DNA from 4 places in the Pseudomonas sp. S2_F03 genome. Region 4 is predicted to be linked to each of the others. Evidence: predicted binding sites of a transcription regulator. Region 4 holds the regulator's gene; each other region holds the start of a gene.
What was found. Region 4 encodes FliA, which starts transcription of late flagellar genes. Its sites were predicted from a motif close to CTAAAGTTTNNNNNNNNNNNGCCGNTAA; they were not measured.
Positions count from the first base shown of each region.

Region 1: AB4N76_RS29500 (methyl-accepting chemotaxis protein) is a predicted target of FliA. The motif match lies at 4,673-4,700, and genes of this name have one in related genera.
Region 2: AB4N76_RS14705 (methyl-accepting chemotaxis protein) is a predicted target of FliA. The motif match lies at 3,556-3,583, and genes of this name have one in related genera.
Region 3: flgM (flagellar biosynthesis anti-sigma factor FlgM) is a predicted target of FliA. The motif match lies at 4,704-4,731, and genes of this name have one in related genera.

Region 1 covers NZ_CP162759.1:6,285,238-6,292,444, reverse strand. Annotated here, with positions in the region: gene AB4N76_RS29525 (heme utilization protein) at 1-155, opposite strand, end outside; partial or broken gene AB4N76_RS29520 (adhesin) at 219-798, opposite strand; gene AB4N76_RS29515 (hypothetical protein) at 800-1,249, opposite strand; gene AB4N76_RS29510 (AAA family ATPase) at 1,606-2,130, opposite strand; gene pnuC (nicotinamide riboside transporter PnuC) at 2,127-2,690, opposite strand; gene AB4N76_RS29500 (methyl-accepting chemotaxis protein) at 2,911-4,545, opposite strand; gene AB4N76_RS29495 (undecaprenyl-diphosphate phosphatase) at 4,836-5,672, shown strand; gene AB4N76_RS29490 (DUF1294 domain-containing protein) at 5,665-6,096, shown strand; gene AB4N76_RS29485 (MmcQ/YjbR family DNA-binding protein) at 6,093-6,452, opposite strand; partial or broken gene AB4N76_RS29480 (LysR substrate-binding domain-containing protein) at 6,449-7,207, opposite strand, start outside.
Region 2 covers NZ_CP162759.1:3,118,474-3,125,680, reverse strand. Annotated here, with positions in the region: gene AB4N76_RS14715 (amino acid adenylation domain-containing protein) at 1-942, shown strand, start outside; gene AB4N76_RS14710 (SRPBCC family protein) at 966-1,433, shown strand; gene AB4N76_RS14705 (methyl-accepting chemotaxis protein) at 1,559-3,439, opposite strand; rRNA gene rrf (5S ribosomal RNA) at 3,759-3,874, opposite strand; rRNA gene rrf (5S ribosomal RNA) at 3,980-4,095, opposite strand; rRNA gene AB4N76_RS14690 (23S ribosomal RNA) at 4,247-7,137, opposite strand.
Region 3 covers NZ_CP162759.1:1,370,064-1,377,270, reverse strand. Annotated here, with positions in the region: gene AB4N76_RS06590 (sensor histidine kinase) at 1-42, shown strand, start outside; gene AB4N76_RS06585 (glutamine synthetase family protein) at 242-1,483, shown strand; partial or broken gene AB4N76_RS06580 (MFS transporter) at 1,553-2,921, shown strand; gene AB4N76_RS06575 (flagellar brake protein) at 2,986-3,732, opposite strand; gene AB4N76_RS06570 (flagella synthesis protein FlgN) at 3,825-4,292, opposite strand; gene flgM (flagellar biosynthesis anti-sigma factor FlgM) at 4,341-4,667, opposite strand; gene flgA (flagellar basal body P-ring formation chaperone FlgA) at 4,835-5,596, opposite strand; gene AB4N76_RS06555 (chemotaxis protein CheV) at 5,679-6,611, shown strand; gene cheR (protein-glutamate O-methyltransferase CheR) at 6,658-7,207, shown strand, end outside.
Region 4 covers NZ_CP162759.1:4,743,859-4,751,065, reverse strand. Annotated here, with positions in the region: gene AB4N76_RS22185 (protein-glutamate methylesterase/protein-glutamine glutaminase) at 1-93, opposite strand, end outside; gene AB4N76_RS22180 (chemotaxis protein CheA) at 144-2,411, opposite strand; gene AB4N76_RS22175 (protein phosphatase CheZ) at 2,467-3,255, opposite strand; gene AB4N76_RS22170 (chemotaxis response regulator CheY) at 3,278-3,649, opposite strand; gene fliA (RNA polymerase sigma factor FliA) at 3,817-4,557, opposite strand; gene fleN (flagellar synthesis regulator FleN) at 4,554-5,384, opposite strand; gene flhF (flagellar biosynthesis protein FlhF) at 5,501-6,835, opposite strand; gene flhA (flagellar biosynthesis protein FlhA) at 6,847-7,207, opposite strand, start outside.

The DNA.
Region 1 (7,207 bases), 1.5 Mb from region 4:
TCAAAAGTAGGGTGCTTAGGCTGATGGTTGTTATGCCCGTTGCCGTGACCGTTGCCATGACCGTGATCATCATCACGACCGCCTGCTTGTGCTGCGATTGCCATCACTGCTGCGAGAGCGAAAACCAGTGGTTTTAAGGCCATTGTAGGTTTCATGGTGTTTCTCCGTGCTTATTAGTTGGTTAAGTGTTGGTACTTTCTAATCGCACTGCGTTTGGGTCAGTCAGCGACCCGGATGCTGAGGGTGTTAGCCATTCGGTTCCCCACCCCAGCACTCTGGTTCACCTGGATAATCCCCCGGCTGCCGGTGAAGGCCTGGTCGCTGGTAACGACCTGGCGACTGCCGGTTTGGGGTCCAGTTGCTCCTGAGTTTGGTAACAACGCCACGTTCTGCTGGGACAGGGCGCTATCGTCGACGCTCTGCGGTGCAGCACTGATGCTGACGCGCATTGCGTTGGCCATTTGGTTGTTGGCCCCGGCGCTCTGGTTAACGCCCAGTACACCGTTGCCATTACTGAAAGAGGTGCCACCGATCGTGGATGTAGCGTTCATCGAAGGGTTGGCGGGGGGTATCGATTTTCTGGTTGATGTGGGTGGACGCGCCGGCATTGGTGCCGATGGCGATAGCCCGGGTGTTGGTTTGTTGCAACTGATCCCCGGCCGCCTGGTTGACGTTGAAGTTGCCTTTGTACTGGACGCCGGAATCCTGGATGTTGGCGTTGTTCATGCTGGCGACGCCGGAGTCGGCCATGGCGCTTGCGCTGGCGAACAGGGCGAGGAAAATGAGGCTGCGATTCATGTCATTGACCTCCGGCCATTCTGGTCAGTGGGGCCAGGCCGGAGCTCATTGCCCGATTGATGGTTCCGGAAATCGCGGCACCACTGCCACCACCGTGACCGGCGCTCATACCAGGCATGCCGTTGGGGTTGGTGACGACGTTAAGGCCAGGCATGCTGTTCGTGGTTGGATTGATGTTGCCGCGAATGGATGAACCACTGGCCACGCTGGCGAACTCACCGTCGCTCAACTCAGTGTTGGTCATGGTTGTATTGATGCGTTCCGAAGGGTTGGCATTGACCGTGGTTGGATAGGGGTCTTTGCCGCCGTTACGGCCAATGGGGATAGGCTGGACATCGCGCTTGAGAGTAATGACGCCATTGCCATCGGCCTGAGCGTTCAGGCTGAGTACCGAACTGGCGGCACATCCGATCAGCAACAGGTATGAAATGCCTTTATTGAATGTCCCCACGGCAGCAATTCCTTCTTTTGTGGGCTGGCCCTAGTCAGCGTTGGGAAGGAGAGAGCGAAAGCTGTGCCGCTTTTTAATTGTTGTTTTAATTCAATGAGTTAGTCGTTTTTGAGAAGTGAGCGATACGTTTGCTGTTTCATGCGTGAGACAGCCAGGGCGAGGTTTTACTGACTAATCCCGACGCAAAGCTCTAGCACGGGGGTTTGCGCTGATGTGTTTCAACGGTTTAACAAGCACCATGACAAGATGATGAAGAGCGCTGAAACAGCCTGTTTGCGGGCAGATGAGTGTTTCAGGAGTGGACACCTTTTCCCCAAAACAGGGGGAATCACTGGGGAAATCACCCCAATGAAGGCTCAGCAATCCAGCAGGTGGCTCACCGCTTCAATCGCCTGAAACCGCCGTTGTGTCCAGCTTCCCTGAATAATCTGAAACGGCTGGCAGTGTTGTTCGAGCCAGGTCTGGGTCGACGTGAAAAATGCCAGGCGCTCACTCAGTTCGGGCTGACAACGCTGGCCGTCGTCCGTCCACTCGACCTGCTCCGGTGACAGCAGCAGGTGCAGATCGTAATGGCGGGCCAGCAACGCGGGCTCAAGCCATGCAGGGCAGTCGCCAAACAAGGTGTTGCTCCACAGGATATTGCTCAGCAAATGGGTGTCGAGAATTAAAAGTCGAGGCTGTCGGGAACGTGCTTCATCTTCCCATTGCAACTGGCCACGGGCGATCTCAGCAATATCGCCCAGGCAGGTGTCGCGGGGATTTTGTTCGATGAACCAACGCACGAATTCATCGACTCGCACGCCGCCAAAATGACCTTGTAACTCGGCCGCCAGCCAGCTCTTGCCGCTGGATTCGGGCCCCGTCAGCACCAGCACCTTCATGTGCGTAGCGCCGGGTCGGCCCGCCATTCACGCCAGCCTTGCACTGCCAGCAGCAGGAACAGTGCATAGAGGGCACAGGTGATGTACATGCCTTTGTAGATAAACAGCCCGACGAAAACCACATCGACGGCAATCCACAGTGGCCAGCATTGCACGCGTTTTTGCGCCATCCACATCTGTGCAACCAGACTGAAGCCGGTCAGTGCGGCGTCGAGCCAAGGCTGGGCGGCATCGGTCCAGTGCGCCATGGCGGCGCCCAACAGCGCACTGCCCAGCGCGCCGACCGCAAGGCCAAGGGCTACCGACTTGCCATCGAGGCGACTGACCTGCCGACCAGTTTTCGCCTCGCCTGCGCGGGTCCATTGCCACCAGCCATAGAGTTGCAGCGCGGCGTAGATCACTTGCAGGAGCATGTCCGAATACAGCTTTACCTCAAAAAAGATCCAGCTATAAAGCAGCACCATGACCAGACCGATCGGCCAGCACCAGGGGTTCTGTTTGACGGTCAGCCAGACGGCGATTACACCGAGGGCAGCGGCAAACAGTTCAAGCCCGGACATGGAGGTTCCTTGGGAAAGCGAAGTGGGGGCGGATTGTACCGGCACCCGCCGCCAAGTAGAACCAGCGCTGTAGCAGCTGTCGAGCAGCGCGAGGCTGCGTCCGGGGCCCCACGACGTGTCAGGACAGCCGCGTTCGCAGGTTTACGACGACTTCGTCACCGCCCGCAGCCGCCCGCAGCCGCCCGCAGCCTCGCGCTGCTCGATAGCTGCTACAGGGGGGTTACACGCGAAATTGCTTGAGCAACCCGTTCAACTGTTCGCTCAGGTCTTTCAATCGCACACTGGCCACGCTCGATTGTTGCGCCGCCAGCGCGGTGCTGTGGGACAACTGTGCAGCCTGGGTCACGTTCTGATTGATGTCTTCCACCACATGGGCTTGCTGCAACGTCGCACTGGCGATCGATGCGTTCAACCCGTTGAGGTTACGTAATGCCTGGCCGATTGCCGTTAAACTCGCACCGGCCAGCCCGGCCTGTTCAATGGTCAGTTGCGATGCCCGGCTACTGTCGCCGATAACCTTGACCGCCGCTTCCGAGTGGTTTTGCAGGCGCTCGATCATCGACTGGATCTCCGCTGTCGACTTCTGCGTGCGCTGGGCCAACAGGCGCACTTCATCGGCCGCCACCGCAAAACCACGCCCCTGTTCACCGGCCCGCGCAGCCTCGATGGCAGCGTTGAGGGCGAGCAGGTTGGTTTGTTCGGCGATGGAACGGATCACCTCCAGGACGCTGCCGATCTGCGTGCTTTCTGTGGCCAGGGTACGAATCACTTCCACGGCTTGATCGATGGTGCCGGACAGTTTGTCGATCTGCTGCAAGCTTCCGTCAATGTTGATCTGTCCCTGCTGCGCCTGAGACTCGGCATCGCGCATCTCGCTGGCCGCATGCTCGGCGTTCTTGGCCACATCCTGTACGCCGTAGGTCACTTCGTTGATCGCTGTGGCCACCAGCTCCATTTGCTGTGATTGCTGCTGACTGCGCTGCTGGGCCTGGGTGGCGTCATTGCCCAAGTCACTGGACGATTGCCCCAGGTCACTGGCGGACACCTGCAATTGGGTAATGACCTGGCGCAACTTGCTGGTAAAGGCATTGAAGTGTCGCGCCAATTGCGCCACCTCGTCGTTGCCATGGGTTTCTAGGCTGCGGGTCAGGTCACTTTCCCCGCTGGCGATATTGGCCATGGCATTCACCGTTTCCTGGAGCGGACGCACGATACTGCGCGCAATCAGCATGACCAGCAGGGCCATCACCAGGGCAATCACCACGCCGAGGGACGTCGCCTTCCAGACCTGGCCATAAAACTCCGCCTGCATGTCATCGATGTACACGCCCGACCCAATCACCCAGCCCCAGGGTTCGAAGAGTTTGACGTAGGAGGTTTTTTCTACCGGAGCACTGGCGCCTGGTTTCGGCCAGCGGTAATTGACCACGCCGGCGCCCTTAGCTTTGGCCACGGCGACCATTTCGTTAAACACCGCGAATCCGTCCGGGTCACGAATGGCCGACAGGTTCTGACCGTCGAGTTTGGGATTGGCCGGGTGCATGATCATCACCGGCGTCAGGTCGTTGATCCAGAAGTAGTCATTCTGGTCATAGCGCAACCCGCGAACCGCCGTCAGCGCCTGCTTTTGGGCGGCCTCACGGGTGAGGGTGCCCGCAGTCTCCAGGTCATGGTAGTAATTCAGAATGCCGCTGGCGGTCTGCACGACGTGCTGGGTTTTCTGGGCCTTGGCCTGATAAAGGTCGTCGTGAATCTGCTTGAGCATCAGCATGCCCAATGTCAGTAGCATCACCACCGACACGATCAAGATGAGCCACAAGCGCCGGCTGATCGACACACTGCGTAAGCTGTTCATAACGCTGTCACTCCGATTTCTTTTTCTTGTAATAAACGATTGCCAGCATCCAACCACGCTTTGCCGGTCGGGCATATGCGACCCAAGTCCTATTCCGCGGCAGCGTTATAAAGGCATGTCTGATAGGATTTCGGCCCCGCGCGGAAAAACCTGAATCCTTGCAGCTTTTCACGGAATTTTTACGGTTTCGTCTGGATCCTGTGCGCGCGGAACTTCAACTACGCTCAGCGCAATGAACGTTTTAAAAAACTAACGGGGCATGCCTGGGGGCATCGCTTCTTGGGGGATTGATGGATCTTTGGACCGCCTTTCAGGCATTGATACTTGGCGTAGTAGAAGGGCTGACGGAGTTTCTGCCCATTTCCAGTACCGGGCACCAAATCATCGTGGCCGACTTGCTCGACTTCGGTGGTGAACGCGCTATCGCGTTCAACATCATTATTCAATTGGGCGCGATCCTGGCGGTGGTGTGGGAATTTCGCCGCAAGATTCTCGATGTGGTCACGGGGTTGCCGACCCAACCGAGCGCTCGTCGATTCACGGCCAATCTGCTGATCGCATTCATGCCAGCCGTGGTGTTGGGGGTGATTTTCTCCGACTTGATTCACCACTACCTGTTCAACCCGATTACTGTCGCCACCGCGCTGGTTGTGGGCGGGATCATCATGTTGTGGGCCGAGAAGCGCCAACACGAAGTGCACGCCGAAACCGTTGACGAGATTACTTGGCAAGATGCGTTGAAAGTCGGTTTCGCTCAGTGCCTGGCAATGATTCCAGGTACATCGCGTTCCGGGTCGACCATCATCGGCGGGTTGCTGTTTGGCCTGTCGCGCAAGACCGCTACCGAGTTCTCGTTTTTCCTGGCGATGCCGACCATGGTCGCTGCGGCGGTGTACTCGGGCTTCAAATACCGTCACCTGTTCGTGCCTGCGGATTTCCCGGTGTTCGCGATTGGTTTCGTCACGGCGTTCATCTTCGCCATGATCGCGGTCCGTGGCTTGCTCAAGTTCATCGCCAGCCACAGCTACGCGGCGTTCGCCTGGTATCGCATCGTGTTCGGCCTGATCATTCTGGCCACTTGGCAATTTGGTTGGGTCGACTGGTCCGCGGCCAAGCCGCATGAGTGACGCCGGCACGCGCCACAACCCCGGGCGCAGGTCCGGGGGCGAGCACATTCAGCATCTACGACTCCAGCTGCTGGTTTTTGCAGCGCTGTGCGCGTTGCCGTTGGCAGGGTCGGTTTTGCTCTGGCTGCGCGGGGTGTCATTGATTCCGCTGGCGGCGTATGGGGGCGTCAGTGTGCTGGCGTTTTTCCTGTACTGGAGTGACAAGCGCAAGGCCCGCGCCGATACCTGGCGCACGCCGGAAAACGTCTTGCATGCGGTCGAACTGGCCGGCGGCTGGCCTGGCGCGTTGCTGGCTCAGCAAGTGTTCCGGCACAAGACTCGCAAAGTCTCGTTTCAGCTGTTGTTCTGGCTGATTGTGCTGTTGCATCAGGTGTTCTGGATCGATCAGCTGTTCCTCGGCGCCCACCTGTTGGCACTGTTTTAAAGCAGCAATCCAACCTGGGTACGCTTGGGCAACTTGCTCACCACCAGTTGGTGGGAACGTTGCAACAAGCCCTGCAGCTCTTCGGCGCCCAGCGGGTAGGGTGTTTGCATGATGATCCACTGGGCTCTCGCCAGATAGGGAGCCGGGTGGATGCCCGGTCGGTCGCAATGCCCCAGGAACAGGTCCTTGTCGACCTTGAAGGCCAGGGAGTCGCCGCGCAGGTTCTGCAACGCGAACATTTTGTTTCCGGCAATCGAAAACACCCGCACACCACCCCATTTATAGTCTTCCCGCGCACCCGGCAGCGCGAGACAGAACTGCGCGACATCCTCTTCGCTCATACGTCCAGCCTTCATATCAGTCGGTCCCCACAGGCTGTTGAATGATTCGATCAAATGGTCGAGCCAGGCGCGAACCGCCGGCATCACCCGCGCCGATGAGGGTAGACCGCTTGTAGCCAGCCGCCAGGCGATGACCAGTCGGGCAGCAATTGGACTAGCGAACCGGCTTCCAGCTCTTGCTCGCAATACATCATGGGCAGCAGGGTAAAGCCCTGGCCGGCGAGGGTGCAGGCCTTGCGCACTATGAAGTCATCGATACCCAATCGCGCTTCCAGGCTCAGCTCGACGCTTTTTCCCTGGAGATCGAGCAGGCGGATATGCACCATGCGGTCGGCTTCGAGGGCGCCCAGCACCGGCAGGTTTCTGAGGTCTTCGGGCTGGTTGATTTCACGTCCGTGCAAAAAATCCGGGGTGGCGACCATGGCCATTTGTGCCTGGCGCAGGCGACGGGTCACCAGCAACGGATCTTCGTCGCCCAGTTCACGCACGCGCAAGGCGACATCGACGCCTTCAGTCACCAGGTCGACCCGGCGATTGAGCAGCATGACTTCCAGTTGTACCTGCGGGTATTTGTCCAGAAATCGGGCAATGACCGTCGGCAGCATTTCATGCGCCAGGCCGACGGGACAGGACACCCGCAACCGCCCGCGCGGTTCGCTGGACATGCTGGCGACCGCTTCATCGGCCATTTCGGCTTCCAGCAGCATCGCCTGACAGTGGCGCAAGTAACGCTCGCCCACCGCCGTCAGCTTGAGTTGCCGAGTGGTGCG
Region 2 (7,207 bases), 1.6 Mb from region 4:
CATGCCTTGCGCGAAAACCGCTTGGAGCATCTGGACCTGAGTCGGGTGCGGGTTTACGCAGCGGACATTGCCCGTCCATTCCTGGGGCTTTCCAGTGAAGTTTACGAGCGCCTCGACCAAGAGTTTGGTGCACTGGTGCACAACGCGGCCAACGTCAATCACGTACTCGATTACGAGTCGCTGGCGCGGGACAACGTCGAGCCGATTTTCGAGTGTCTGAGGTTGTGTGAAGGGCGCAGCAAGAAAATTTTCAATTTCGTCTCCACGCTCTCGGCCTCCAGCACGATTACCGCCGATGGCCGAGTCCTGGAGTTACCCGCCGCGCCGACCCCGCCGATCTACATCAAGAATGGCTACAACCTCTCCAAGTGGGTTGGCGAACGGATTCTTGAACGGGCGCGCGAGCGTGGGGTGCGGGTCAACCTTTATCGCCCCGGCAACATCAGTTTCAACAGCCTGACCGGCGTCTGCCAGCCGCATAAAAACCGCTTGATGCTGATGCTCAAAGGCTCGATCCAGCTCGGTCGTGTACCGGAGTTCGCGCTGAATTTCGACCTGATGCCGGTGGATTTTCTCGCCCGCTTCATCGCCTTCCATGCCAGCCGCTATCAGCCTGAAAAAGCGGTGTTCAACCTGCACAACCCCGAGCCCCTGAGCTGGGACGACTACGTGGCGTCCTTTCGCGAGGCCGGGCGGGAGTTCTCCATGGTCAGCGTCGCCGACTGGCAGCAGCAACTGGACCGGGTCGACAGCGACAACGCTCTGTTCGGCGTGCTCGGGTTTTACCTCAACGGCTTTGAAGAAGACATCGGCGACATCTCGATGATCGGCCACGACAACGCCCAGGCCGGCGTGCGGCAAATGGGTGCGCATTACCCGGAAAAATCCCCGGCGCTGCTGCGTCGTGGCTGCGACTACCTGAAAGAAATCAACTTCATCTGATTCAACCCAAACGGAGCAAAACCATGAGCACTCTGCAACCCGATACCCTGATCAAAAATCCTCAAGGCTGCCACGTCGTGTCCTCGGTGGAAGTGCCGGCCGATGCCAAGGAAGTCTGGGCAATCGTCGGCAACTTTGCCGGCTTCGATCGGTTCATTCCGGCGCTGTCGCACATCGAAATGACGGGTGAAGGCGTGTCGTCCTTGCGCAAGAAATTCTTCAAGGACGGCAACCTCGTGGTCGAACAACTCAACTCGCGAAATGACCACGCGTTGAACATGACCTGGACCACGATCTACAACACGTTGGGCGTGGCCAATTTGTGGGCAGCGATGAGCGTTGAGCCCCTGGGCGCGGGCAAGTCCCGCGCGACCTGGACCATCATCGCCGAGCCGGCGCAGGGAGGTGCCGAGGCACTGCCGGGCTTCAAGGACTTTGTGCAGGGGTTTGCCGATGATGCGATGAACAATGTGTTGAAGTTGTTTGCGTAGGGCTTTCGTTCGGTGGTGATTGATCTACCGCCATAGCGGGCAAGTCTGCTTCCACAGGGATCACCGGAAACCTGTGGGAGCGGCGGTGCGACTTGCCCGCGATTGAACGATAACGCGGTTTTGAATCAGATTTTGAAGCTATCAACCAACTGCTTCAACCGGTTCGCCTGCTGAGACAAGGCATCGCAATCCTTCAATGTTTCATTGAGGTTGGCCACGCTCTGCTGGTTCAGCAGGTTGATCTGATTGACGTCGACGTTGAGCGTTTCCACCACGGCGGTCTGCTCTTCGGTGGCCGCCGCGACTGATTGGTTCATACCGTCGATTTCGCCGATGCGCCGGGTCACGCTGACCAGTCGCAGGCCCGCCTGGTTAGCCACTTCGACGCTCTGTTCACTGGAGAGCTGACTGGCGTTCATGGTGGTCACCGCTTCACGAGAACCGATCTGCAGCGAGGTGATCATCTTGTGGATCTCCTCCGCTGACTCCTGCGTGCGGTGCGCCAGGTTGCGTACCTCATCCGCCACCACCGCAAAACCACGACCCGCTTCACCGGCACGGGCCGCTTCGATGGCCGCGTTCAGGGCCAGCAAATTAGTCTGCTGGGAGATGCCTTTGATCACATCGAGAATGTGCCCGATGTTATCGGTGCTGGCGTTCAGGGTTTCGATTTGGGTGCAGGACAGGCTGATTTTCTGCGACAGTTCGGTCATCGCCAGAATCGTTCGCTCAACCACCTGACGACCATCGTCCGCCTGCTCGCTGGCACCACTGGCATGCTGCGAAGCGTCAGCAGCGTTGCGTGCAATTTCCTGGGTAGCAGCACCCAATTGGTTAATCGCTGCGGCCACACTGTTGGTGCGAGCGCTTTGCTCGTCGGAGCCGATGATCGAGGCGTTGGACGATGTCATGACCCGTTGCGACAGGTCATGAACCTGGCGGGTGGCCGAAGACACTTCGCTGATCGAGGCGTGAATGCGTTCCACAAACTGATTGAATGAACCGCCCAGCTCACCGAACTCGTCGTTGCTTTCGACGGATAGCCGTCGGGTCAAATCGCCTTCACCCTGAGCGATGTCTTGCATCGCGCGGCCCATGGTCGTCAACGGACGCATCAGCACATTGATCAGCAAGCTCAGCAGCACTGCAATGGCCGTCACGGCGATGAACATTGCGATCAATGCCGAGGTGCGGAACTGGCTCAATGGCGCGTAGGCCTTGTCCTTATCAATCGACAGACCGATGTACCACTGGGCATTCGGCAAACCACTCACCGGGGTGAACGAGAGGATGCGATCCTGCTTGTTCAACGTGACGTTCTGATTGCCCTTCTCGATCCGCACACCGGCGTTCGGGTAGATATCCTTCAGGTTCTTCATGACATGGTCTTTGTCCGGACTGACGATCACCTGGCCGTCGGCGCTGACCAGGAACGCGTGACCGATACCACCGAAGTCCACTGAGTTGATGATCTTCACCAAGGTCTCCAGGCTCAGGTCACCGCCGACTACACCAAGTAACTCGCCGTTCTTTTTCACCGGCATGGCGATGGTCACCACCAGACCGCCAACGGCTGCCATGTAAGGTGGGGTCAGCATGGTCTTGTCGACCGCAACGGCTTGTTTGTACCAGGGACGCTGACGCGGATCGTAGCCGTCCGGCATCTTCGCGACAGGACGCTGGGTGAACACGCCATTGGCCTGGCCAACGTAAGTGAACTGGAAGTTAGAGGTGAACGCCGGTTGGTCGATCAGGCCCGCAAGGTCCGCGCTGACGCCTTGGTGTGCAACGTTTTGCGCAAGGCTCTCCAGAACCAGCACCCGGCCACTCATCCAGTTCTGCACGCTGCTGGCGGTCAGATCACCGGCTTGCTGGACAGAGGTTTCGAGATTTTGCCGGATGGTGTTCCGCTGCAAATAGTCGTTGTACAAAGTGAACAACGCGAATGCCAGCACGACGACGCCGGAGGCGGCCAACAAGATTTTATGGCTGAACTTGAGATTCATTTCATAGGACTTCTTATGCAGAAAGTGGGGATGCGTTCCGAGTTGCAACATTCCATGTAACAGCGCAAACGGCATTCTGCGACCGCTCTACTTTGGTGCACGCATGTCTCAACAGTCTGTCGGCACCAGAGCGGGAAATCTTAGAAATTTGTATGAAATGCCCAGGACTCCGGTCGAACGGCGTACCAACGGGAATAGACACAAATAGAAAAGCCAGTTCCTGATTTCCAGAGGCTGGCTTTTTAGTTTCTGTGGTTTTTGGCGTCCTGAAACGACAAAACCCCTGTCTGCGTTAACAGACAGGGGTTTTTGAATTTAATCTTGACGATGACCTACTCTCACATGGGGAAACCCCACACTACCATCGGCGATGCATCGTTTCACTGCTGAGTTCGGGATGGGATCAGGTGGTTCCAATGCTCTATGGTCGTCAAGAAATTCTGTGACCAGCCCGTTACAGCCGTAACGTGCCAGCAAAATAGGTGACTTCTACTAAAACAAAACCCCAACTGCTTTCGCAATTGGGGTTTCGGAATTTAATCTTGACGATGACCTACTCTCACATGGGGAAACCCCACACTACCATCGGCGATGCATCGTTTCACTGCTGAGTTCGGGATGGGATCAGGTGGTTCCAATGCTCTATGGTCGTCAAGAAATTCGGGTACCGAATCGTGGCCAGTCGGCCGCGCTTCAGCAAATTGGGTATGCGATAGTTTGGTGTTTTGTGAGTATCTCGAACTTTCGGTTCGTTGCGTCTTCACACACCGCAATCTGGCCTTTCGACGCAAATTGCTTGGGTGTTATATGGTCAAGCCTCACGGGCAATTAGTATTGGTTAGCTCAACGCCTCACAGCGCTTACACACCCAACCTATCAACGTCGTAGTCTTCGACGGCCCTTCAGGGGACTCAAGGTCCCAGTGAGATCTCATCTTGAGGCTAGTTTCCCGCTTAGATGCTTTCAGCGGTTATCTATTCCGAACATAGCTACCCGGCAATGCCACTGGCGTGACAACCGGAACACCAGAGGTTCGTCCACTCCGGTCCTCTCGTACTAGGAGCAGCCCCTCTCAAATCTCAAACGTCCACGGCAGATAGGGACCGAACTGTCTCACGACGTTCTAAACCCAGCTCGCGTACCACTTTAAATGGCGAACAGCCATACCCTTGGGACCGGCTTCAGCCCCAGGATGTGATGAGCCGACATCGAGGTGCCAAACACCGCCGTCGATATGAACTCTTGGGCGGTATCAGCCTGTTATCCCCGGAGTACCTTTTATCCGTTGAGCGATGGCCCTTCCATACAGAACCACCGGATCACTAAGACCTACTTTCGTACCTGCTCGACGTGTCTGTCTCGCAGTCAAGCGCGCTTTTGCCTTTATACTCTACGACCGATTTCCGACCGGTCTGAGCGCACCTTCGTACTCCTCCGTTACTCTTTAGGAGGAGACCGCCCCAGTCAAACTACCCACCATACACTGTCCTCGATCCGGATAACGGACCTGAGTTAGAACCTCAAAGTTGCCAGGGTGGTATTTCAAGGTTGGCTCCACGCGAACTGGCGTCCACGCTTCAAAGCCTCCCACCTATCCTACACAAGCAAATTCAAAGTCCAGTGCAAAGCTATAGTAAAGGTTCACGGGGTCTTTCCGTCTAGCCGCGGATACACTGCATCTTCACAGCGATTTCAATTTCACTGAGTCTCGGGTGGAGACAGCGCCGCCATCGTTACGCCATTCGTGCAGGTCGGAACTTACCCGACAAGGAATTTCGCTACCTTAGGACCGTTATAGTTACGGCCGCCGTTTACCGGGGCTTCGATCAAGAGCTTCGCGTTAGCTAACCCCATCAATTAACCTTCCGGCACCGGGCAGGCGTCACACCCTATACGTCCACTTTCGTGTTTGCAGAGTGCTGTGTTTTTAATAAACAGTCGCAGCGGCCTGGTATCTTCGACCGGCATGGGCTTACGCAGTAAATGCTTCACCCTCACCGGCGCACCTTCTCCCGAAGTTACGGTGCCATTTTGCCTAGTTCCTTCACCCGAGTTCTCTCAAGCGCCTTGGTATTCTCTACCCAACCACCTGTGTCGGTTTGGGGTACGGTTCCTGGTTACCTGAAGCTTAGAAGCTTTTCTTGGAAGCATGGCATCAACCACTTCGTGTACTAAAAGTACACTCGTCATCAGCTCTCGGCCTTAGAATCCCGGATTTACCTAAGATTCCAGCCTACCACCTTAAACTTGGACAACCAACGCCAAGCTGGCCTAGCCTTCTCCGTCCCTCCATCGCAATAACCAGAAGTACAGGAATATTAACCTGTTTTCCATCGACTACGCTTTTCAGCCTCGCCTTAGGGACCGACTAACCCTGCGTCGATTAACGTTGCGCAGGAAACCTTGGTCTTTCGGCGTGGGTGTTTTTCACACCCATTGTCGTTACTCATGTCAGCATTCGCACTTCTGATACCTCCAGCAAGCTTCTCAACTCACCTTCACAGGCTTACAGAACGCTCCTCTACCGCATCACCTAAGTGATACCCGTAGCTTCGGTGTATGGTTTGAGCCCCGTTACATCTTCCGCGCAGGCCGACTCGACTAGTGAGCTATTACGCTTTCTTTAAAGGGTGGCTGCTTCTAAGCCAACCTCCTAGCTGTCTAAGCCTTCCCACATCGTTTCCCACTTAACCATAACTTTGGGACCTTAGCTGACGGTCTGGGTTGTTTCCCTTTTCACGACGGACGTTAGCACCCGCCGTGTGTCTCCCATGCTCGGCACTTGTAGGTATTCGGAGTTTGCATCGGTTTGGTAAGTCGGGATGACCCCCTAGCCGAAACAGTGCTCTACCCCCTACAGTGATACATGAGGCGCTACCTAAATAGCTTTCGAGGAGAACCAGCTATCTCCGAGCTTGATTAGCCTTTCACTCCGATCCACAGGTCATCCGCTAACTTTTCAACGGTAGTCGGTTCGGTCCTCCAGTTAGTGTTACCCAACCTTCAACCTGCCCATGGATAGATCGCCCGGTTTCGGGTCTATTCCCAGCGACTAGACGCCCTATTAAGACTCGCTTTCGCTACGCCTCCCCTATTCGGTTAAGCTCGCCACTGAAAATAAGTCGCTGACCCATTATACAAAAGGTACGCAGTCACCTAACAAGTAGGCTCCCACTGCTTGTACGCATACGGTTTCAGGATCTATTTCACTCCCCTCTCCGGGGTTCTTTTCGCCTTTCCCTCACGGTACTAGTTCACTATCGGTCAGTCAGTAGTATTTAGCCTTGGAGGATGGTCCCCCCATATTCAGACAAAGTTTCTCGTGCTCCGTCCTACTCGATTTCATGACCAAGAGATTTTCGCGTACAGGGCTATCACCCACTATGGCCGCACTTTCCAGAGCGTTCCGCTAATCTCAAAGCCACTTAAGGGCTAGTCCCCGTTCGCTCGCCACTACTAAGGGAATCTCGGTTGATTTCTTTTCCTCAGGGTACTTAGATGTTTCAGTTCCCCTGGTTCGCCTCTTGCACCTATGTATTCAGTACAAGATAACCATCTTATGATGGCTGGGTTCCCCCATTCAGACATCTCCGGATCAAAGTCTGTTTGCCGACTCCCCGAAGCTTTTCGCAGGCTACCACGTCTTTCATCGCCTCTGACTGCCAAGGCATCCACCGTATGCGCTTCTTCACTTGACCATATAACCCCAAGCAATCTGGTTATACTGTGAAGACGACATTCGCCGAAAATTCGATAATACTCAATTAA
Region 3 (7,207 bases), 3.0 Mb from region 4:
GGCCCATTGGGCGGCGGTATGTTCACCCTTTATCTGCCCTGACCGTTCTTTATTGTGTGGCACTGCTTGAAATTCTGAACAGGCGGAGCCTATTTTGTACGGGTCGCCGTTCGCGGCTCGCACAACAAAGGATTGCGTCATGACAACCGATGGCCATCGTTCACTCGCACAGCGATTGGCGGGCATTGATGAGATTGAATGTGTCACCCCGGACTTGAATGGCGTACCCCGGGGCAAAGTCATGACGGCCGAGGGTTTTCTCGAAGGACGACGCTTGCAGTTGGCGCGGGGTGTGCTGCTGCAATGCATCATGGGCGGCTATCCGCCGGCACGTTTTTACGGCAGCGATGATGGCGACCTGGCCTTGGTGCCGGACGTTGCGCACATCTATCGGTTGCCCTGGAGCCAGCAGCCTCGGGCGCTGGCCATTTGCGATGCGGACGAATTGAGCGGCGAGGGTTCGCGACTGTCGACCCGTGGTCAGCTCAAGGCTGTGATCGCGCGCTATGCGGCTCGTGGCCTGGCGCCGGTGGTAGCGACCGAGCTGGAATTCTTCGTGTTCGCGCCCAACCCCGATCCGACACAACCGTTCCAGCCTCCCGTGGGCCTGGACGGTCGTCGCGAGGACGGTCAGTCGGCGTTCAGTGTCAGTTCCAATAGCGGCTTGCGGCCGTTCTTCAGTGAAGTCTACGAATGCATGGCGGCGCTGGGTTTGCCGCGCGATACCTTCATGCATGAAATGGGTGTCAGTCAGTTCGAGATCAACCTGCTGCATGGTGATGCGCTGCTGCTGGCCGACCAGACATTGCTGTTCAAGCACCTGCTCAAGGAAGTCGCGCTCAAGCATGGCCTGACCGTGGTCTGCATGGCCAAGCCGCTGGCGCACACGCCGGGCAGTTCGATGCATATTCACCAAAGCATCGTCGACATTGCCACCGGAAAGAATGTGTTCAGTGACGAAGCCGGTCAGCCGACCGCCGCTTTCCGTCACTTCATCGGCGGTCAACAGGCCGGCATGGCTGATTTCACGGCACTGTTCGCACCCAACGTGAACTCTTATCAGCGCTTGTGCCATCCGTATGCGTCACCGAATAATGCCTGCTGGTCCCATGACAACCGTGCTGCAGGGTTGCGCATTCCGGCCAGTTCGCCGGTCGCTCGTCGGGTCGAGAACCGTTTGCCGGGGGCTGACGCCAATCCCTACCTGGCCATCGCCGCCAGCCTGGCCGCGGGCTTGTATGGTATTGAAAAAGAACTGGAGCCGAGTGAGGCGATCCAGGGTGAATTCGAAGTGCCGGATAATCTTTCGCTGCCGTGTACCTTGCATGCGGCTCTTGAGCGTCTGAAACGTAGCCAATTGGCGAAGGAACTGTTTGGCGCCGAGTTCATCGAAGGCTACGTCGCTTCGAAGTCCATGGAGCTGACCAGCTTCTTTGATGAAATTACCCCTTGGGAACGGCGTGTTTTAGCCGCCCAGGCCTGACGCTTCGTCGTCTTCGGGCTATCGTTTGGTTAGCCTGATCTTCACTGCAAGGAGCCGCTCGGAACGCCGATGCGCCAAATCTGGAAATCCTTTCGAGCGCTGTATTTCGCCTCGCTGATGATGTTGATCGGCTCGGGCCTGTTAAGCACTTACCTGGCCTTGCGCCTGGCCGCCGACCATGTCGACAGCCTGTGGGTGGGTGCGTTGATGGCGGCCAACTATTTCGGCCTGGTGCTGGGTGGCAAGATCGGTCACCGGCTGATTGCCCGGGTCGGGCACATTCGTGCGTATGCCGCGTGTGCCGGGATCGTCGGGGCGGCGGTGCTCGGCCACGGCTTGATCGACTGGCTGCCGGCCTGGCTGTTTCTGCGGGTAATCGTCGGCCTTGGCATGATGTGTCAGTACATGGTCATCGAGAGCTGGCTCAACGAACAGGCCGACGCGAAGCAGCGCGGCATGGTGTTTAGCCGGCTATATGATCGCCTCGTACCTGGGCTTGGTGCTGGGTCAACTGATACTGGTCATGCACCCCGGCCTGGGCCTGGAACTGCTGATGCTGGTCGCCTTGTGCTTCGCCTTGTGCCTGGTGCCGGTGGCCCTCACTCGAAGGATTCACCCGGCGCCGTTGCACCCGGCCCCGATGGAGCCGCGTTTCTTCATCAAACGCGTGCCACAGTCGCTGAGCACGGTATTGGGTGCGGGGTTGATCGTCGGCTCGTTCTACGGTCTGGCGCCGCTGTATGCGTCCCAGCAGGGACTGTCCACCGAGCAGGTCGGTCTGTTCATGGGTAGCTGCATTTTTGCCGGCCTGCTGGTGCAGTGGCCGCTGGGTTGGCTGTCTGACCGTTATGACCGGGCGCTGTTGATCCGTTGTTTTGCCTTCAGCCTGGCACTGGCCGCGCTGCCGCTGGCGATTCTGCAGAAAGTGCCGTTGGAGGTGTTGTTCATCTCCGGCTTCCTTTGCTCGCTGGTGCAGTTCTGCCTGTATCCGTTGGCCGTGGCGTTCTCCAATGACCACGTTGAAGGTGATCGTCGGGTTTCGCTGACGGCGATGTTGCTGGTGACCTACGGTGTCGGCGCCAGTATCGGGCCGTTGGTCGCCGGGGTACTGATGAAGCTGTTCGGCAGCCAGAGTCTTTATGCGTTTTTCAGTTTCTTCGCGTTGGTGCTGGTGTGGCGGATCCGCCCGAAAGCGGTCACCAACCTGCATCAGGTCGACGATGCGCCGCTGCATCACGTGGCGATGCCGGACAGCATGTCGAGCTCGCCGCTGGTGGCGTGCCTTGACCCGCGTGTCGATGAGCAGGTAGTGCAGGAGCAGATGCACAGCCCGGTTCATCCTGAAGCGGAGCCGGACCCGACTCCTGAGCCCGAATCGACGCCACCGGAAGACCCGGACTCAGGTCGCGAGCCAAGTTTTACTGAGGCCAGGCCCTAACCTTGATGCATAAAAAAACGGGCAGTTCCGCAAGGGACTGCCCGTTTTTTGTTGAAGCGCTGGATCAGATATCGTCTTTGTCGAAGCGTCGGGCTTCACGCTGAAGCTGGTACACGAAGCGCTCGACCTGGCGCTGCTCCAGCCCGCTCATATTGTGAAAGCGGAGTCCGGCGAAGGTGGTGGAGATCTTTTCTTCGAAGTGCAGGTAACGCAATTCCACCGGTGTGGTCATGCTGCCGAAGGGCAGGGCGGCAACGAAGCGCTCGTAGACCTGGCCCAATTGCAGGCGGCTGGTGATGTCGCCCTCAAAACGCAATTTGCAACCGGTGGCGGAAATATCCAGCAACTTGCCACTGACCGGCGACTTGAGCTTTTCACCGCCCAGTTCGACATTGACCAGTTGCGCCAACTTCAACGCAGCCCGGAAGGCATTGCGGCGCTGGTGGTAGACCACTTGGTCGGGGAGTTTGCCGCGATAGCAGCGTGTGTTGCCGGATTCGTCGATGTTCAGCAGACCGTTGCTTTCCCAGGCGATGCGCACGCCCTCATGGAAGCCTTCGATCCGAAACGACTCGCCCGCCAGCAGATAGCGTTCGCCATCGCGGGGCACCATCTCGTCCAGGGCAATCATGTTGTTGTCACGGTCAACGTCCACCAGATAGCTCTGGAAGCGCTGTTTACGCTCGTGGAATGTGATGATCAGCGGATCATGGCTTTCTTGCAGTTGCCGCAGGTTACCCGCGATCTCCATGGGTGTGGAGAGTACCTTCGGTGGCTGCGGAGCATCTTCCGCGGTTAAGGCATTGGACACGGTTCATCATTCTCCGGACAAAATATGACTGCGCATAGCCAGCATATTGCCAGCATGTGACGCGTCTTGATAGAGCGAGCTATTCAACAGAATCAAGCCTGACTGAGCGGGCGCGGCTTCGCTAATTTGGAGGTTGATCCGCGGGCATCGTAAAGCGCAGGTGGTTCGCCGCCGGTGAGGATCTTCAGCTGATTGGCCGTGGCGGCCTGTTGTATCAGGATCGACTGACCATTATTGACATTGATCGCCTGGCACTGAGCCAAAAGGTCTGTCAGGGCATCGCTCTGCGCCAGCAATTGCTCACCCACGCTCGACTGGCTGGCGAGTTGCTCCAGGCCTTGGCGATTGGTGGGCAGGTTGAGGCTGGCGAGGATTTCGCTGCGCTTGCGGCCATGCTGTTCGAGCAGAATGATCATTGCCTGTTTGCGCGCCAGAATGTCTTCGAGCAGCGGCATGTCGCGACCATGCAAGGCGAGGGACTCGGTTTGCAATAACTCCAGCAAGTGTTGCGCTGGAGCAAAGTCGTCGATGATCAGTTGCAGTAAATTAGTGTCGTGCATGACTGGCCTTGGGGTTTAAGCGTCCAAAAGCCTGGCGCAGGCCGTGGCCTAGCGCTGGGCTTCGAAGTTGAGCAGTTTGCTGGCTACACGGTTGCTGTCGACTTTATAGCTGCCATCGGCAATCGCTGCTTTCAACTCGGCCACGCGGGCGTTGTCGACGGCAGGTTGATCGCGCAGCTTGTCAGTGACCTTCTGCAACTGTTGAGCCTCATCGCTGAGGTGTACCGATTCCCCGATATTGGCGGTACTGGCCTGTTGAGCCGCCGTATTCAGCGGCGCGGATTTGCCGGCTTCGGCAGCTTCCTTGTTGGCGCTGGTACGCGTACTGCCGGGCAGTGGCGAGGAACTGTTCAAACGGCTGAAATCGATGACCATGATAAAAAACCTCTGGGTATTTGGACGCTTGCCATGTTTTCGGCTCTCCCTGCAAAAACTTTAGACCCATTTATCAATGAGCTTGCATGCGCCAGCGCATTTCCTGCGTGCGGCACAGTTTAGGGAACAGCCAGGCAGCGCGCCATAGCTTTACCAAACAGAGCGCCTTACATGGAGACCTCCACCTGTCCCGGCGCGATCACCTGCGCCTTGATAACCCGTTGGGAGTTAAGGTTTTTCACCCGGATCTGTTCACGCAAGCCGCCGTTCGACAGCGCTTCGCCCGGCATGCGCACACTGAGCGTACCGCTGCGAGCGGTAATCACCACCTGGTCGCCCTTGGTGATGACTTCGGCCTGTTCGAGGTGGACCAGCGTCAGGACCTGATCAGCGACCGTTGGTCGGGTTAGTTTCTGTCCGATCGTTTGATCCGTAGAGGTGAAGTAGCCCTGGCCGATCAGGCTGATGTCTCGTTCGCGCAGCATGACGTCGCCCGGCTCGATAAAGCCGGCTCGCTTGAGTGGCCGAGTGGTGGTGACGACGTCTCGAAACAGGCGGACTTGAGCGGGCACGAAGACCGTCCAGGGGGAAGTGCTGTCACAACGAACCTTGACCGTGACGCGACCAATCGGGATCGCCGGGCTCTCCAGCGTGGCTGTCAATTCCTTGTCGCACATGGGCATGCGCAGGCGTGGATCGAGCTGCTTGACCTCAATCTCATAACGACCTTCGGTTTGACTGGTCGCCAAATAGTCTTCTACGGTGAACTCAAGAAAGCCCTGAGTGACGCCGATAAGCATGTCAGGCAAGGTAACTGCGTCAGCAAGGGCAGGGCTGCCAGCGTTGAACAGGCAGACGGCAGACACCGCGCAAAGCACTTGGCGAGCGTGTGATGTCAGGCGTCGGAAAAATGTCGGTTCTGTGTTCATAAGAGTTAAAAAGCAAGCGCCGTGCCGTTTAGCAATTAACGTGCGTCGCAACACACTTAGGCGTTGGTGTAGGAGTCTGTGCATGGCTGGTGTAATGGATGCGGTAAACCAGCGCACGCAACTGGTAGGGCAGAATCGCCTGGAGCTGTTGTTGTTCCGTCTCGACGGCCAGCAGCTTTACGGGATCAACGTGTTCAAGGTTCGGGAGGTGCTGCAATGCCCCAAACTCACGCTGATGCCAAAATCCAGTCCTGTCGTGTGCGGTGTGGCAAACATCCGGGGGGCGACCATTCCGATTCTTGATCTGGCGATGGCGACCGGTTCCGGCGCGCTGAAAGATCAAAGCAATCCGTTCGTGATCATCACGGAGTACAACACCAAGACCCAGGGTTTCCTGGTGCGCTCGGTGGAACGCATCGTCAACATGAACTGGGAAGAGATTCACCCGCCGCCCAAGGGCACGGGGCGCGATCATTACCTGACGGCTGTGACTCGGGTCGACAATCAGTTAGTCGAAATCATCGACGTCGAGAAAATCCTCGCGGAAGTGGCCCCGACACCGGAAGTGATTTCGGTCGGCGTGGTGGATGTCGAAACCCAGCACAAGGCCTTGTCCTTGAAGGTCCTGACGGTCGATGACTCGTCGGTGGCACGCAAGCAGGTGACCCGTTGCCTGCAAACCGTCGGTGTCGAAGTGGTCGCGTTGAACGACGGCAAGCAAGCGCTGGACTATCTGAAAAAGCTGGTCGACGAAGGGAAAAAGCCGGAGGAAGAGTTCCTGATGATGATTTCCGACATCGAGATGCCGGAAATGGACGGGTACACCCTGACGGCCGAGATCCGCAACGACCCGCGCATGCAAAAGCTTCATATCATCCTGCATACTTCGTTGTCGGGTGTATTCAATCAGGCGATGGTCAAGAAAGTCGGTGCCGATGACTTCCTTGCCAAATTCCGTCCTGATGACCTGGCATCCCGGGTAGTCGACCGGATCAAAGCAGCAGATATCAGCTAGGGGCCTTCTGCCCCTGGTGGTTAACACGATTTAAGAGGCGGCATCATTGTCTACGGGTAATTTGGATTTCGAACAGTTCCGGGTGTTCCTGGAAAAAGCCTGTGGCATTTTGCTCGGTGAAAACAAGCAGTACCTGGTCTCGAGCCGTCTCAACAAACTGATGGAACAGCAAGGCATCAAATCCCTGGGTGAGCTGGTCCAGCGCATCCAGACCCAGCCGCGCAGCGGTTTGCGCGAAATGGTGGTGGATGCCATGACCACCAACGAAACCCTGTGGTTTCGTGACACCTATCCGTTTGAAGTCTTGAAGAACAAGGTATTGCCTGAAGCGATCAAGGCCGCTCCCGGTCAGCGTCTGCGGATCTGGTCGGCGGCGTGCTCGTCGGGTCAGGAACCGTACTCGCTGTCGATGTCCATCGATGAGTTCGAGCGCGTCAACATGGGCCAGTTGAAGATGGGGGCGCAGATTGTAGCCACCGACTTGTCCGGCACCATGCTGACCAACTGCAAGACCGGCGAGTACGACAGCCTGGCCATCGGCCGAGGCCTGTCGCCCGAGCGTCTTCAGCGTTACTTCGACCCAAAAGGGCCGGGAC
Region 4 (7,207 bases):
GACGACCTGGATATTCGAATCCGCTGAAAGAATTTCCGAGACGCGGCGGCGGAAAAACCCCGAATCGTCCACCACCAGGACTTTAACTGCCATAAACACTCCGTTAGACGCAGCGGGGCCTCAGTCGCCCCGCTCCACCAGAATCAAATACGCCGTGTGGCGTAACGCTTGAGCATGCTCGGAACATCGAGAATCAGCGCAATACGGCCGTCACCGGTGATGGTGGCGCCCGACATGCCCGGGGTTCCCTGGAGCATTTTGCCCAATGGCTTGATGACCACTTCTTCCTGGCCCACCAGTTGATCGACGACAAAGCCGATCCGCTGCGTGCCCACCGAAAGGATCACCACATGGCCTTCGCGCTGCTCTTCGTGAGCGGCGGAGCTGACCAGCCAGCGCTTGAGGTAGAACAGTGGCAGCGCCTTGTCTCGCACGATCACCACTTCCTGGCCGTCCACCACGTTGGTGGTCGACAGGTCGAGGTGGAAGATCTCGTTGACGTTCACCAGCGGGAACGCAAACGCCTGGTTGCCGAGCATGACCATCAGCGTCGGCATGATCGCCAGGGTCAACGGCACCTTGATGACGATTTTCGAACCCTGGCCCTTGGTCGAGTAAATGTTGATCGAACCGTTGAGCTGGGAAATCTTGGTTTTCACCACGTCCATGCCCACGCCACGACCCGACACGTCGGAGATCTCGGTTTTGGTCGAGAACCCTGGCGCAAAAATCAGGTTGTAGCACTCGGTATCGCTCAAGCGATCGGCCGCATCCTTGTCCATCACACCGCGTTTAACCGCGATGGAACGCAGGACGTTCGGGTCCATGCCTTTGCCGTCATCGGAAATCGACAGCAGGATGTGGTCGCCTTCCTGTTCGGCAGCAAGGACCACCCGGCCGCCACGGGACTTGCCCGAAGCTTCGCGTTCTTCCGGCGACTCGATGCCGTGGTCGACCGCGTTGCGTACCAAGTGGACCAGCGGGTCGGCCAGGGCCTCGACGAGGTTCTTGTCGAGGTCGGTTTCTTCGCCGACCAACTCCAGGTTGATCTCTTTCTTGAGCTGGCGAGCCAGGTCGCGAACCAGGCGCGGGAAGCGCCCGAACACTTTCTTGATCGGTTGCATCCGGGTCTTCATGACCGCGGTTTGCAAGTCAGCCGTGACCACGTCGAGGTTCGACACAGCCTTGGACATGGCCTCGTCGGCACTGTTGGCACCCAGGCGAACCAGGCGGTTACGCACCAGCACCAATTCGCCCACCATGTTCATGATTTCGTCGAGGCGAGCGGTATCGACCCGCACGGTGGTCTCGGCTTCGCTGGCCGGTTTTTCCGGTGGCGGCGCGGCTGGAGCACGGACCGGGGCCGGTGCAGCAGCGGCGGCTGGTTTCGGTGTTTCAGCTTTCGGTTCAGGCGCCTTGGCGACCGGGGCCGGTGCGGCAGCCTTGGCGACGGGTGCTGCGACATTCGATACAGCAGAACCTGTGCCGACTTCGCTGAACTTGCCTTTACCGTGCAATTCGTCGAGCAGCGATTCGAACTCGTGATCGGAGATCAGATCGCCACCCGCCGCCGCTGCAGTTGGCGCAGCAGGAACTGGCACAGAAGCAATGGCCGACTCCAGCGCATCCACCGCAAAGTTGCCTTTGCCGTGCAACTGGTCGAGCAGTGCTTCAAATTCGTCGTCGGTAATGTCGGAGCTATCGCCTGCCGCTTTCGGGGCGGCTGGTGCAGCTGGCGCGGCGGCCACGGCATCGACAGCGAACTGGCCTTTACCGTGCAGTTGATCGAGCAAGGACTCGAACTCGGCATCGGTGATTTCGTCGCTCGCAGCGGCGTCGCTCGCAGCGGCGTCGCTGGAAGGCGTTGGTGCAGGTGCAGCCGCCGGAGCCTCAGCTTGAGCCTTGACGGCATTGAGCGAGTCCAGCAGTTGTTCGAATTCGTTATCGGTGATGTCGCCCGATTCGGCTTCAGCGGCAGGCGCTTCAAACACTTCAGCGACCGGTGCAGCTTCATCAGCCGTTTGCGGCTCGGCCAGTCGGGCCAGAGCTGCCAGCAATTCAGGTGTGGCAGCCGTGATCGGGCTGCGCTCGCGGACTTCGCTGAACATGCTGTTCACCGCGTCCAGCGCTTCGAGCACCACGTCCATCAGTTCTGAATCAACGCGACGCTCACCCTTGCGCAGGATGTCGAACACGTTCTCGGCGATATGGCAGCACTCCACCAGCTCGTTGAGCTGGAGGAAGCCGGCGCCCCCTTTTACAGTGTGAAAACCGCGAAAAATTGCATTGAGCAAGTCCGCATCATCCGGTCGGCTCTCAAGCTCGACCAGCTGTTCGGACAGTTGCTCTAGAATCTCGCCGGCCTCAACCAGGAAATCCTGAAGGATCTCTTCATCGGCGCCGAAGCTCATGTATGGGGTGCTCCTAACAGGTTTAAAAACCTAAAAAACCTAGAATGCTAAAACTCTAAAATCCCAGGCTGGATAGCAAATCGTCCACATCGTCCTGACCGGACACAACGTCTTCTCTTTTATCGGCATGAATCTGCGGACCTTCACCCTGAGAGAGATGTTTTTGCGGATCTTTTTCAGCCAGCATCGATTCACGGTCATGTTCGATACCCGCAAAGCGGTCTACCTGGCTGGCCATGAGTACGAGCTTGAGCAAATTGCTTTCAACTTCGGTGACCAATTGGGTCACACGCTTGATGACCTGACCGGTGAGGTCCTGGTAATCCTGAGCCAGCAGGATGTCGTTGAGGTTGCTCGACACCATGCGGTTGTCTTCGATACTGCGAGTCAGAAAACCGTCGACCCGACGGGCCAGTTCACGAAACTCTTCAGCCCCGACTTCACGACGCATGAACCGGCTCCAGTCGGTGCTCAACGCCTGGGCTTCTTCGCTCAGGTTGTTGACCAGCGGCGTGGCGCTTTCCACCAGGTCCATGGTGCGGTTGGCCGCGGCCTCGGTGAGCTTGACCACATACCCCAGGCGCTCGGTGGCGTCCGTGATCTGTGACACTTCCTCGGCTTGCGGCATGTTCGGGTCAATCTGGAAGTTGACGATCGCGCTGTGCAGCTCGCGAGTGAGCTTGCCCACTTCCTGATACAGGCCGCGGTCACGGGTCTGATTGAGCTCATGGATCAGTTGCACAGCTTCGCCGAACCTGCCTTTTTCAAGGCTGGCGACCAGTTCGACGGCGTGTTTTTTCAGGGTCGATTCAAAATCGCCCAGTGAAGATTCTTTATGCTCCATAGCTCCCCCGTGGCGCAGTGGATCAACCGATGCGTTCGAAAATCTTCTCGATTTTTTCTTTCAACGCCTGGGCCGTGAAGGGTTTGACCACGTAGCCGTTTACACCGGCCTGGGCTGCTTCAATGATCTGCTCGCGCTTGGCTTCAGCGGTCACCATCAGCACCGGCAGGTGCTTGAGCTTTTCATCGGCGCGCACGTGACGCAGCAAGTCGATACCGGTCATGCCAGGCATGTTCCAGTCCGTTACCAGAAAGTCGATGCTCCCGCTGTTGAGAACCGGAATGGCAGTAGTGCCATCGTCGGCCTCGACCGTGTTGGTGAACCCAAGGTCACGCAACAGGTTTTTTATGATCCGCCGCATCGTTGAGAAGTCATCAACGATGAGGATTTTCATGTTCTTGTCCAATTCGACCTCCAAGCAGTCTTAAACGCGCCCAGCACCTGGACGCGCCATTTCAATCAATCCGGCAATGCATTCGATGACTGTCTGGAGCACAACAGATCGCAACCGGTGCCGTTCAAAACCGCACCAGCCACGTTCGCAGTGTCCCCACACTGCCTTCAGCGCGCTCGCCACTCCCCCAAACGCCCCCGCAAGCGGGCCGCGCACTGGCTGTGTAACTGGCTGACCCGCGATTCGCTGACCCCCAGGACCTCACCGATTTCCTTGAGATTCAACTCTTCGTCGTAGTACAGCGCCAACACCAGTCGCTCGCGCTCCGGCAAATTGGCAATCGCGTCCGCCAGCGCCGCCTGGAAGCGTTCATCTTCCAGATCGCGTGACGGTTCGAGATGAGCACTCGCGCCATCCTCGTGCAGCCCTTCGTGTTCGCCGTCTTGCAACAGATCGTCGAAACTGAATAGGCGGCTGCCCAGGGTGTCGTTCAAAATCCCGTAATAATCGTCGAGACTCAATTGGAGTTCGGCCGCAACCTCGTGATCTTTAGCGTCACGGCCGGTTTTAGCTTCAATAGAGCGAATTGCGTCACTGACCATGCGGGTATTTCGGTGGACCGAACGTGGCGCCCAGTCCCCCTTGCGCACTTCATCGAGCATTGCGCCGCGGATTCGTATGCCCGCGTACGTCTCGAAACTCGCGCCTTTGCTGGCGTCGTATTTGGTCGATACTTCCAGCAGGCCGATCATCCCGGCCTGAATCAAATCTTCAACCTGCACACTGGCTGGCAGACGCGCCAGCAAGTGGTAAGCAATGCGTTTGACCAGTGGCGCGTAACGCTCGATCAGCTCGTACTGCGCGTCACGCGCCGACTTCTTGTAGAGGTTGTAGCCACTGGCTGTCATAGGACGGGTCCTGCGGTCTGTTGCACGAGGCGCTCGACGAAAAACTCCAGGTGCCCACGCGGGTTGGCAGGCAACGGCCAGGTATCGACCTTCTGAGCGATGGCCTTGAACGCCAGGGCACACTTGGAACGCGGGAAGGCTTCGTACACGGCGCGCTGTTTCTGCACGGCCTTGCGCACACTTTCGTCGTAAGGCACCGCGCCGACGTATTGCAGGGCGACGTCGAGGAAGCGATCGGTGACTTTGGTCAACTTGGCGAACAGGTTGCGACCTTCTTGCGGGCTCTGGGCCATGTTGGCCAGGACACGGAAGCGGTTCATGCCGTAATCGCGGTTGAGCAATTTGATCAGCGCGTAGGCGTCAGTGATCGAGGTGGGCTCATCGCAGACCACCAGCAATACTTCCTGGGCCGCTCGAACAAAACTGACTACCGAGTCACCAATACCTGCAGCGGTGTCGATGACCAGTACGTCGAGGTTGTCGCCAATATCACTGAACGCCTGGATCAGGCCGGCGTGTTGCGCCGGGCTCAGGTGAACCATGCTCTGTGTACCGGACGCCGCCGGAACGATTCGAATACCGCCCGGCCCTTGCAACAGAACGTCGCGCAGCTCGCAGCGGCCTTCGATCACGTCGGCCAGGGTACGTTTGGGTGTCAGTCCCAGCAGGACGTCAACGTTCGCCAGGCCCAGGTCAGCGTCCAACAGCATGACGCGACGGCCGAGCTCAGCCAGGGCCAGCGACAAATTCACTGACACGTTAGTCTTGCCGACGCCACCCTTGCCGCCGGTCACCGCGATCACCTGTACGGGATGCATGCTGCCCATGTTATTTCTTTACCTTGTCTTGCATAGACGGAGGCCACATTACTGGCTGCGCGTTCGCAATTGGAACAATGCATGGCAGACCATCGATGTAGGTACAAAAACTGTTCATTACTACCTTAGCCAACCTGCTTGGTCGGGCTGTGGTAAATATCAGCGAACATGTCAGCCATGGCTTCTTCGCTGGGTTCTTCCTGCATTTGTACGCTGACGGCACGGCTGACCAGTTGATGACGACGCGGCAGATGCAAATCATCCGGAATCCGCGGACCGTCAGTCAGGTAGGCCACCGGTAACTCATGACTGATCGCCAGGCTTAACACCTCGCCCAGACTTGCCGTTTCATCCAGTTTAGTCAGGATGCAGCCAGCGAGCCCGCAGCGCTTGTAACTGTGATAAGCGGCTGTTAGAACCTGTTTCTGGCTGGTGGTTGCCAATACCAGATAATTTTTTGATTTGATGCCACGTCCGGCCAGGCTTTCAAGCTGCATGCGCAGTGCCGGATCGCTGGCCTGAAGGCCCGCGGTATCGATCAGCACTACGCGTTTGCGCAGCAGCGGCTCCAGTGCCTGAACCAGGGACTGGCCCGGGTCGACGTGGGTTACCGACACATTGAGGATACGCCCCAACGTCTTGAGCTGCTCCTGGGCACCGATGCGGAAGCTGTCCATGCTCACCAGCGCGATGTTCTGCGCGCCATACTTGAGCACGTAACGGGCCGCGAGCTTGGCCAGCGTGGTGGTCTTGCCCATGCCGGCAGGACCGACCATGGCAATCACACCGCCCTCTTCCAGTGGTTCGACTTCCGGCGTGGCAATCATCCGCGCCAGGTGCGCCAGCAACATGCGCCAGGCCTGACGGGGCTCATCGATGTCGGGAACCATCGCCAGCAAATCGCGGGACAACGGGCCGGACAAGCCGATGCGTTGCAGGCGACGCCACAGATTGGCCTGGGCCGGACGGCTGCCTTGCAGTTGATTCCAGGCCAGCGAGCCGAGCTGCACTTCCATCAGTTCGCGCAGGCTGTTGAGTTCGAAACGCATCGAGTCGAACGCACGCGGATCCACGCCGCCCGCGGCAGGTGCCGGTGCTGGCGCAGCGCGACGCGGCTCGGCGTAGGTCGGCTCGATCAGCGGCTCGGCGGCGGTCAGCGGCAGACCGGCGAACAGCTGGCGATTGGTGGTCTTGTCGCCGTCAGTTTCGCCATCGCCACGCAGGCTCAGTTCGGCCTGGGCGGTGACGATCCGCGACTGGGTCTTGCGCAGCTCATCCTCGAGTTCCATGTTCGGAACACGCGGGGCCAGCGCCGACAACTTGTAATCCAGGGCAGCCGTCAGCTCGACACCACCGGCGATCCGGCGATTGCCAATAATGGCCGCATCGGCGCCCAGCTCATCACGAACCAGTTTCATGGCCTGACGCATATCGGCGGCGAAAAAACGCTTAACTTGCATAAACCACTACCTCAGCCGTTGGGCCCTACTGTCGCAACGATGGTCACTTGCTTGTTGTCAGGGATTTCCTGATAAGCCAACACATGCAAACCCGGGACTGCCAGTCGGCCAAATCGCGACAACATTGCGCGAACCGGACCGGCCACCAGCAGAATCACCGGTTGACCTTGCATTTCCTGACGCTGCGCCGCATCGATCAACGAGCGCTGCAGCTTCTCCGCCATGCTTGGCTCCAGCAGAACACCCTCTTCCGAGCCTTGTCCTGCCTTCTGAAGACTATTGAGCAATATCTGTTCCAACCTTGGCTCCAGAGTGATCACTGGTAGCTCGGAGTCAGTGCCTACAATGCTTTGCACGATTGCGCGCGATACG